Methanothermobacter thermautotrophicus str. Delta H: one gene and its partners. The main gene of each other region encodes a partner of the protein of the gene in region 3 in a complex. Links are inferred from orthologs where the notes say so. Each region holds a gene or a part of one and is shown on either strand. Other genes may lie near its edges. The genes, in order: rpl12p, dph2 and MTH_RS05010.

Evidence for each region.
Region 1: the proteins of MTH_RS05010 (region 3) and rpl12p are in contact, whole or in part, in a crystal structure (PDB 5H7L), measured with the Pyrococcus horikoshii proteins. The link is inferred for Methanothermobacter thermautotrophicus str. Delta H from one-to-one orthologs. Residues at the interface, in WP_048053510.1 of Pyrococcus horikoshii: Pro161, Met164, Met165, Phe168, Ser169, Ile172, Val195, Glu196, Phe202, Leu211, Ser212, Val213, Met216, Lys222, Phe223, Asn224; in WP_010886059.1 of Pyrococcus horikoshii: Leu100, Ala101, Gly102, Leu103, Ser104, Ala105, Leu106, Phe107, Gly108.
Region 2: the proteins of MTH_RS05010 (region 3) and dph2 are in contact, whole or in part, in a crystal structure (PDB 6Q2D), measured with the Methanobrevibacter smithii proteins. The link is inferred for Methanothermobacter thermautotrophicus str. Delta H from one-to-one orthologs. Residues at the interface, in WP_011954157.1 of Methanobrevibacter smithii: Pro482, Asn483, Lys484, His485, Tyr553, Asp555, Glu556, Glu559, Leu560, Leu591, His592, Glu593, Asp594, Ala595, Val596, His597, Arg598, Gly599, Pro600; in WP_011954460.1 of Methanobrevibacter smithii: Met1, Met3, Tyr4, Pro28, Glu29, Gly30, Leu31, Met33, Phe58, His80, Thr124, Gln126, Ser179, Gly180, Asn181, Phe182, His183, Leu185, Tyr201, Asn202, Phe211, Ile215, Arg291, Asp295, Asp296, Gln298, Met299.

The regions. Positions count from the first base shown.
Region 1 is NC_000916.1:1,538,373-1,541,505, forward strand. What follows is about bases 28-3,002. They hold rpl12p (50S ribosomal protein P1), read left to right. Parts: upstream 28-1,349; coding sequence 1,350-1,655; downstream 1,656-3,002. Other genes in these bases: MTH_RS08045 (50S ribosomal protein L1), read left to right, coding at 28-286; MTH_RS08050 (50S ribosomal protein L10), read left to right, coding at 287-1,297; alaS (alanine--tRNA ligase), read left to right, coding at 1,745-3,002. In the rest of the region: more of MTH_RS08045, read left to right, coding at 1-27; more of alaS, read left to right, coding at 3,003-3,133. UniProt on the Methanocaldococcus jannaschii protein: Forms part of the ribosomal stalk, playing a central role in the interaction of the ribosome with GTP-bound translation factors.
Region 2 is NC_000916.1:1,188,459-1,191,579, reverse strand. Bases 127-3,089 are described here. They hold dph2 (diphthamide biosynthesis enzyme Dph2), read left to right. Parts: upstream 127-1,093; coding sequence 1,094-2,086; downstream 2,087-3,089. Other genes in these bases: MTH_RS06285 (DNA-directed RNA polymerase subunit L), read left to right, coding at 2,908-3,089; MTH_RS06290 (exosome complex RNA-binding protein Csl4), read left to right, coding at 2,318-2,887; hpt (hypoxanthine/guanine phosphoribosyltransferase), read left to right, coding at 512-1,093; MTH_RS06305 (signal recognition particle protein Srp54), read right to left, coding at 127-318. In the rest of the region: more of MTH_RS06305, read right to left, coding at 1-126; more of MTH_RS06285, read left to right, coding at 3,090-3,121. UniProt on the Methanocaldococcus jannaschii protein: Catalyzes the first step of diphthamide biosynthesis, i.e. the transfer of the 3-amino-3-carboxypropyl group from S-adenosyl-L-methionine (SAM) to the C2 position of the imidazole ring of the target histidine residue in translation elongation factor 2 (EF-2).
Region 3 is NC_000916.1:963,674-966,754, forward strand. What follows is about bases 5-2,927. They hold MTH_RS05010 (elongation factor EF-2), read left to right. Parts: upstream 5-331; coding sequence 332-2,524; downstream 2,525-2,927. Other genes in these bases: rpsG (30S ribosomal protein S7), read left to right, coding at 5-314; tuf (translation elongation factor EF-1 subunit alpha), read left to right, coding at 2,638-2,927. Outside these bases: more of rpsG, read left to right, coding at 1-4; more of tuf, read left to right, coding at 2,928-3,081. UniProt on the Methanocaldococcus jannaschii protein: Catalyzes the GTP-dependent ribosomal translocation step during translation elongation.

The DNA of each region.
Region 1 (3,133 bases), 570 kb from region 3 along the record:
CATGGGGCCCGTTCTCGGACCCAGAAAGAAGATGCCCAAACCGGTGCCAGCAACAATAAACCCGGAGCCCATCCTGAATAAACTCAGGGACACGGTTAAGGTTAGAATCAAGGACCAGCCAGTGGTTCATACAGTGGTTGGTACCGAGGACATGGACGATGAGAAGCTTGCCGAGAACATAGAGGCGGTTCTTCAGACAATCGACCGTAAACTTGAGAAGGGAAGAAACCAGTTAAAGTCCATGTACGTTAAGACAACCATGGGCCCGGTAGTGAGGGTGATTTAAATGGCTCACGTGGCTGAATGGAAGAAGAAAGAGGTTCAGGAGCTCCATGACCTTATTAAAGGTTATGAAGTGGTTGGTATAGCCAACCTTGCAGACATACCTGCAAGGCAGCTCCAGAAGATGCGCCAGACACTCCGTGACAGTGCACTCATCAGAATGTCCAAGAAGACCCTGATCAGCCTTGCCCTTGAGAAAGCTGGCAGAGAACTTGAAAATGTTGATTCACTCTCCGATTACATGGAGGGGCAGCCTGCACTCATATTCACAGACATGAATCCCTTCAAGCTCTTCAAGATCCTTGAGGACAGTAAAACTCCTGCTCCAGCCAAACCAGGGGCCATAGCCCCGGATGACATAGTTGTCCCCAAGGGGGATACCGGATTTGCACCGGGCCCGATACTGGGTGAACTGCAGCAGATAGGTATCCCTGCCAAGATCGAGAAGGGCAAGATTGTGGTTTCAAATGACCACGTCGTTGTGAAGGCAGGGGAGGAGATTCCCCCCAAGGTGGCCGGGATATTAACCAGACTTGACATACAGCCACTTGAGGTGGGAATAGATCTCAGAGCAGCCTATGAAAATCAGACCGTCTACACTGCAGACGTACTGACCATCGATGAAGAGAAGACCCTGTCTGATATCCAGAAGGCATTTTCACAGGCATTCAACCTCTCAGTCAACGCTGTTATATACACCAGGGAGACAATGCCTGCTATCATCCAGAAGGCAGCTTCAAAGTCATTCAACCTTGCATACAATGCATCAATACTCACATCAGAAACAACAGACCTCCTGCTTGCAAAGGCCTATGCACAGATGCTTGCACTGGCCGCTGCAGCTGCGGAGATTAATGATGAGGCAGTTGATGATGAACTGAAGGAGAAGCTGTCTTCAAGGGCAGCAGCACCAGCCCCTGAAGAAAAAGAGGAAGAGGTTGAAGAAGAAGCTGAAGAGGAAGAAGAAGAGGAAGAAGAGGATGCAGCAGCCGGTCTCGGCGCACTCTTCGGATGAACACTTTACTGGCAATAGTTAACCCATAAAAAATAAAATTTGAGGTGATCATATGGAATACATATACGCAGCAATGTTATTGCACACAACAGGTAAGGAAATCAACGAAGAAAACGTTAAAAGCGTCCTTGAAGCAGCAGGCGCTGAAGTGGACGATGCAAGGGTCAAGGCTCTCATAGCAGCCCTTGAAGACGTTGATATCGAAGAGGCAATGGAAACAACAGCTGTAGCAGCAGCACCAGCAGCAGCTGCAGCACCAGCAGCAGCCGAAGAGGCTGAAGAAGAAGCTGAGGAAGAAGAGGAAGAAGAGGAAGCTGAAGAGGAAGCAGCAGCCGGTCTCGGCGCACTCTTCGGTTAAATCCCCCTTTATTTTTTTCCTCTGCCACTCTGTAATGGCAAAAAATTTATTTTTCTTAATTCTGATTCTATTTATAAAAACTGTTTTCAATGATTACCATGTCCCATCAGCTTGAAAAACTTGGATACAGAAAGTATGAATGCAGGTCCTGTGGAAACACCTTCTGGTCTATGAAGGAACGTGCAACATGTGGAGACGCCCCCTGTGATGAATACGGGTTCATCGGTAACCCTGCCACAGACAGGAGCTATGACCTCTATGAGATACAGGATAAATTCATGGAGTTCTTCGCCGAAAGGGGCCATGAACCCATCAGGAGGTACCCGGTACTTGCAAAACGCTGGCGGGACGACGTATTCCTTGTCGGGGCATCAATATACAACTTTCAACCATGGGTCACATCTGGCCTGGTGAAACCCCCTGCAAACCCCCTCGTGGTTGCGCAGCCATCAATAAGACTCAATGACGTTGATAATGTTGGAAGAACAGGAAGACATCTCACATGCTTCACAATGGGGGGTCATCATGCATTCAATTCTGAGGATAACACTGTCTACTGGGAAGAAGAAACCATAAAGTACTGTCATGACTTTTTAACACATATAGGTATTGATCCATCTGAGATAACATTCATAGAGTCCTGGTGGCAGGGAGGTGGAAACGAGGGGCCCTGCTATGAGGTATGCGTCAGGGGCGTTGAACTTGCAACCCTCGTCTTCATACAGTACCGCACCCTCCCTGATGGTGGCAGGGAGGAGATCCCCCTCAAGATAGTTGACACAGGCTATGGCCTTGAAAGGTTCGCCTGGATATCACAGGGGACACCAACAGCCTACGATGCCTGCCTTGGCCCGGTAATCGAGAAACTGGTCGAACTGACAGGCGTGAAGATCGATGAGGAGATACTTGCAGAGAACGCCCAAGTGGCCGGAATGATGGACATAGAGACCTACGCTGATTTAAGGGAACTCAGGAAGAGGGTAGCGGATAAACTTGGCATCTCAGTGGAGGAACTGGAACGTGCAGCCGCCCCAATGGAATCAGTTTACGCCATAGCCGACCATACAAGGTGCCTCGCATTCATGCTTGCAGACGGGGTCATACCCTCAAACGTGAAGGAGGGATACCTTGCAAGGCTCATAATCAGGAGGACCCTGAGGCTCATGAAGGACCTTGGTATGAAGGAGTCACTTAAGGATATAATGAACATCCAGGTGGAGTTCCTTGAGGGCCACTACCCTGAGATAAGGAGTCATCATGAGCACATACTGAACATCATCGACCTCGAGGAACACCGCTATGCAAGGACAGTGAAGAGGGGCCGCAGGATTGTTGAGAAGACAATAAAATACCTTAAAAGGGATGGAAAAGCAGAGATGCCCCTGGAAATCCTCATAAAACTATATGACTCCCATGGAATCCCCCCTGAGACCATCGGTGAGATAGCAGAGGAATCCGGTTTTCAGGTTAAAATTCCA
Region 2 (3,121 bases), 220 kb from region 3 along the record:
TCCAAGGAAGAGTATGCGGTACGGTTTATCATCTATGACAAGTTCATGGCTCTTCTCACCCAGGAGTTTGACCATCTCATCGTACACTATGCTTATGATGTGCTCCTTTGGCGTTATCCCCTTAGGGGGTTCCTCGTTGAGTGCCCGTTCCTCAATTGACTTTGACAGGTTGAATACAAGTTTTATGTTGACATCGGACTGGATCAGGGCCCTCTGTATATCCTTTATGACCTCCCTGACGACCTCCTCATCAACAATTGTCATCCCTGCCAGCTTTTTCATAGTTTTACTGAGACTTCTGCCCAGATTCCCAAGCATGGTTTCACCTGCAGTGATGGATAATCATTAACTATTGTTGGGATCACCTTATATAATTAAGAGTGGTGGATGGGCTGTGCCATATAAAGGTCACAGGGTGGTGGGCGGCAGATCCTTTGAGGACCTATATTAAGATCCTCAATCATATCTAGATAATGAATTCAATTTTCAACAATCCCGATGCGTGATCGAAATGCTTGATAAACTCAAGGAAAGCCTCAGAAATTCACCTGTGATTAAGAAGGGAGAGTATGACTACTTTGTAAACCCTGTAACCGATGGCATACCCCTCACCGAACCCGAACTCCTGGAGGAGGTTGCAGAGGAGATAGTGAGGAGGTTCAGACCTGAAGCGGATAAGATAATCTGCATAGAGGCCATGGGCATACACCATGCAACGGTTCTATCACTGAAGACTGGAATACCCTTCGTCGTGGTGAGGAAGAGAAGGTACGGCCTTCCCGGCGAGGTTGCCGTCCATCAGATGACAGGATACAGTGAAGGGGAACTCTACATAAATGGTGTTGATAGTGGAGACAGGGTCGTTGTCATTGACGACGTTGTGAGCACTGGGGGGACCCTCCTGGCGGTCCTGGAGGCCCTCAGGGAGATGGATGTTGATGTCAGGGATGTTATAACAGTCATAGATAAGGGTGAGGGATCCAGGGTCGTGAGGGAAAGGACAGGTTTCACTGTGAAGAGCCTCGTGAAGGTTGATGTTATCGATGGCAGAGTTAAGGTTGAGGATATCCCTGCCGGGGGGCCGCATGATTAAATGTCACTCTACAGGCTTGAAACTGAAAGGGTCATCGGGGAGATAAGGAAACGTAATGCAGGGGTCGTGGGCCTTCAGTTCCCTGAGGGACTTAAAATGAGGGCAGTTGAACTTGCAGAGCAGATAGAATCAGAAACAGGCGCAACTGCCGTGATATCCGCAGACCCATGCTTCGGGGCATGTGATGTTTCAGATAGAAAAATGAGGGACATGGTTGACCTCATAGTCCACTATGGACACACACCACTCCCCCTCGACTATGAGGTCCCTGTGATATTCATAGAGGCCGCATCCTCAGTTGAGGTAGGTGAAGTCATCAGGGAGGCTGCTGACAGACTTTCCGGCCACAGGAGGATTGGAATTGCAACAACAGCACAGCACCTCCACCTCCTTGACCAGGCAAGGTCTCTCCTTGAGGAGAGGGGCTTTGAGGTCGTCACAGGGGAGGGTGTTAACACAGCCAGGGGCCAGGTCCTGGGATGCAATTTCTCAGCCATCAGGGGCACCGATGCAGATGCCTACCTTTTCCTTGGAAGCGGGAACTTCCACCCCCTCGGCATAAAACTCTTCACCGGACGCGAGGTTGTGGTGGCTGACCCATATCATGGCGAGGTGAGGGACATTGAGGAATTCGCAGACAGGGTCCTGAGGGTGAGATTTGCGAGGATAAGCAGGGCATCGGATGCCAGCAGGTGGGGGGTGGTGGTCTCATCAAAGGCTGGACAGATGAGGTTTGAGCTGGCCCTCATGGTTAAGAAAAAACTTGAGGAGGCTGGAAGGGAGGCCCTCATACTCCTCGCTGAGAACATCTCACCGGCTGCACTTCTCCCCTTCAGGGAACTTGAGGCCTTCGTGGTAACTGCGTGTCCCAGGATAGCCATAGATGACTCACAGCTCTACGATAGACCACTCCTGAACCCATCTGAACTGGAGATAGTTCTGGGAGAGAGAAGCTGGGACGACTACACACTGGATGAGATAATACACGGATAACCCTTTATCTGGTGTGGTATCTACAGATAGGCCAGTGTGCGGCTGGCTCTCATGCATGGTAATCAGAGGCATGGTAATCAGTGGACAGATGTGCAGTATGGTTTTGTAGTAAGATTCGGAGGCATGGAGTAATCGATCTGTGAACGTCGCATGCAAAAGCATATATATAATCAGATCTAACCATAGATCACTGTAAGGTAAGCATTGTTTTTACCTTGAAGAGGTGAATGGATGAAAGTTAAATCTGGGGATATGGTTTTTCCCGGAGATTTTTTGGCTGTAAGCGAAGAGGTCCTCCCCTCTGAGGGGACCTACGATGAGGATGGTAAGATAAAATCCCTTGTCGTTGGAGAGGTTTCAAGGGATGACCGGAATAAGAGCATAAAGGTAATATCAAAGCTGAACACACCACCAACACTTAAAAGGGGTTCAAGGGTCATTGGAGAGGTCATTGATGTAAGGGGTCAGCGGGCCCTTGTGAGGATACACAGCATCAAGGGCAACAGGAGAGCCCTTGCAACATACTTCGTTGGAGGAGTCCACGTTTCACAGGCAAGGAAGGGCTACCTTTCAAAGCTAACAGACGCCTTCAGGATAGGGGACATCGTGGAGGCAAGGGTCACAAAGATCATGGGCCTCGATGGCATAGATCTACAGACATCAGGCCGTGACCTTGGGGTTATCAAGGCAATGTGCACCCGCTGCAGGCACTTCATGGAAGTGAACGGCAGGGACGAGGTCAGGTGCCCGAACTGTGAAAACCGGGAAAAAAGGAAGCTATCAGTGAATTATGAAGGTTAATCACTTAAGGGGTAATTCTAATGGAAGTCATTCTGGATAAGAGAAATGAGATGGAGATAGTATTCGAGGGAGAAACACACACCCTCTGCAATGTATTAAGAAGCATCCTCATGGAGGATGAAAAGGTTAAGGCAGCAGCATACTCGATAGACCACCCAATAGTGGGGGAACCACAGCTATATATCAGGGCAGGAAGCCCGAAAAAATCACTCAAGGCAGCAGCCGAAACCCTGA
Region 3 (3,081 bases):
ACCGGAGGACCAAGGAGAACCCTGTTCAGATCCTTGTTAAGGCAGTTGAAAACACATCCCCAAGGGAGGAGACCACAAGGATCAAGTACGGTGGTATAGGATACCAGGTCGCAGTTGACATCTCACCCCAGAGGAGGGTGGACCTCTCACTCGGATTCATAACCAGGGGCGCCATGCAGGCAGCATTCAAGAACAAGAAGTCCATAGAGGAGTGCCTTGCAAATGAGATAATGCTGGCTGCAGAGTACGACACAAGAAGCTTCGCGATACAGAAGAAGGAAGAGAAAGAAAGGATAGCCAGATCCGCACATTAAACTTACAGGTGGTTTTAGTGAGCAGACGTGCAAAAATGATTAGTAAGATTAAGGAGCTCATGTACCAGCCGGAGTACATCCGTAACATCGGTATAGTGGCCCACATTGACCACGGGAAAACAACACTTTCAGACAACCTCCTGGCTGGTGCAGGGATGATCTCCGCCGAACTGGCCGGGGATCAGCGCTTCCTTGACTTCGACGAACAGGAACAGGCAAGGGGTATCACCATTGACGCTGCAAACGTCTCAATGGTCCACTCCTACGAGGGAAATGAATACCTCATAAACCTCATCGACACACCAGGTCACGTTGACTTCGGGGGGGACGTTACAAGGGCCATGAGGGCCGTGGACGGTGCAGTTGTTGTCGTATGCGCCGTTGAGGGCATAATGCCCCAGACAGAAACCGTGCTAAGGCAGGCCCTCAAGGAAAATGTGAGGCCCGTCCTATTCATCAACAAGGTTGACAGGCTCATAAACGAACTGAAACTGGACGCCAGTGAACTCCAGGAGAGGTTCGTGAAGATCATAGCTAATGCAAACAAACTCATCAAGAACATGGCCCCTGAGGAGTTCAGGGATAAATGGCAGGTTCGTGTTGAGGATGGAAGTGTTGCCTTCGGTTCAGCCTATCACAACTGGGCCATAAACGTCCCGATAATGCAGGAGACAGGCATAAACTTCAACGACATCTACAAGTACTGCACAGAGGACAACCAGAAGGAACTGGCCCAGAAGGTGCCACTGCACCAGGTCCTCCTGGGAATGGTTGTTGAACACCTCCCAAGCCCGGCCGAGTCCCAGGCCTACAGGGTTCCAATAATATGGTCAGGGGACCTTGAAAGTGAAGAGGGACAGGCCATGCTCAAAACAGACCCTGAAGGTCCCCTGGCGGTTATGGTGACCGATGTGAGTATAGACAAACATGCAGGGGAAGTCGCTACCGGAAGGGTCTACGGCGGAGCAATAGAGAAGGGAAGCGAGGTCTTCCTTGTGGGTTCCCACAGCAAGGCACGTGTCCAGCAGGTCGGTGTCTACATGGGACCAGAGAGGGTTAACACCGACAAGGTCCCGGCAGGTAACATCGTGGCCATAACCGGTGCCAAGAATGCAGTTGCAGGTGAAACAATCTGCGACACCGGCAGGAAGATAAAGGCCTTCGAGGGTCTTGAACACATCTCCGAACCTGTGGTTACAGTTGCAGTTGAGGCCAAAAACACCAAGGACCTCCCAAAACTCATAGAGGTGCTCAGACAGGTGGGTAAGGAGGACCCAACCGTAAGGGTTGAGATAAACGAGGAGACCGGTGAACACCTCATCTCAGGTATGGGTGAACTCCACCTCGAGATCATAGCCTACAGGATCAACGAGAAGGGTGTTGAGATAGAGACATCCGAACCAATAGTCGTCTACAGGGAGACCGTTGCAGGTACCGCAGGACCAGTTGAGGGTAAATCACCCAACAAACACAACCGCTTCTACATAGAAATTGAACCGGTTGAAGCATCAGTGATGCAGGCGATACAGGAAGGTAAGATAAAGGAGGGCCGTGTCAAGGGCAAGGAGATGGCCAAGAACTTCATTGAGGCAGGTATGGACAAGGAGGAGGCCAGAAGGGTCTGGGATGTCTATGAAAAGAACCTATTCATCAACATGACCCGTGGTATCCAGTACCTCGATGAGATCAAGGAACTCCTCATGGATGGATTTGAGAGTGCAATGGACAACGGTCCAGTCGCCAAGGAGAAGGTCATGGGGGTTAAAATAAAACTCATGGACGCCAAGATCCACGAGGACGCTGTCCACAGGGGTCCCGCACAGGTACTTCCAGCCATAAGGAAGGGTATCTTCGGTGCCATGATGTCTGCGGAGCCAGTGCTCCTTGAACCCATACAGAAGGTATTCATCAACGTGCCACAGGATTACATGGGAAGCGCAACACGTGAGATACAGAACAGGCGCGGACAGATCGTCAACATGACCCAGGAGGGTGACATGGTAACCGTTGAATCCACTGTACCGGTGGCAGAGATGTTCGGATTCGCAGGTGATATCAGGTCAGCCACCGAGGGACGATGTCTCTGGTCAACAGAGAACGCTGGATTCGAGAGACTTCCAAATGAACTGCAGCACACCATAACAAGGGAGGTAAGGACCAGGAAGGGTCTCAGTCCTGAACCTTACAGGGCAGACCACTACCTGGGTTAACCCCATTAAACTTATATAATTAAAAAGAATATAGGAAATTACCTTAGACAAACAGCATGCCCATTTGCTGGATCTAAAAAATCAGGCTAAACCATCATATATGGAGGTATATTATGGCTAAAGAAAAAGAACACATGAACCTGGCGTTTATTGGACACGTAGACCACGGAAAATCCACACTAGTGGGACACCTGCTCCTGCAGGCCGGAGCAATCGCCGAGCAGCAGTTAGCTGAAGGTGAGGACAAGTTCAGGTTTGTCATGGACAGGCTCTCCGAGGAAAGGGAAAGGGGAGTTACAATCGACCTTGCACACGCCAAATTCGAAACAGACAAGTACGAGTTCACAATCGTGGACTGCCCTGGACACCGTGACTTCGTTAAAAACATGATCACAGGTGCGTCCCAGGCAGACGCAGCAGTCCTTGTTGTCGCAGTTGACGACGGTGTAATGCCTCAGACCAAGGAACACGTGTTCCTATCAAGGACACTTGGTATAAACCAGCTCATAGTCGCAATCAACAAGATGGACCTCGTCAACTACGACGAAGAGAAATTC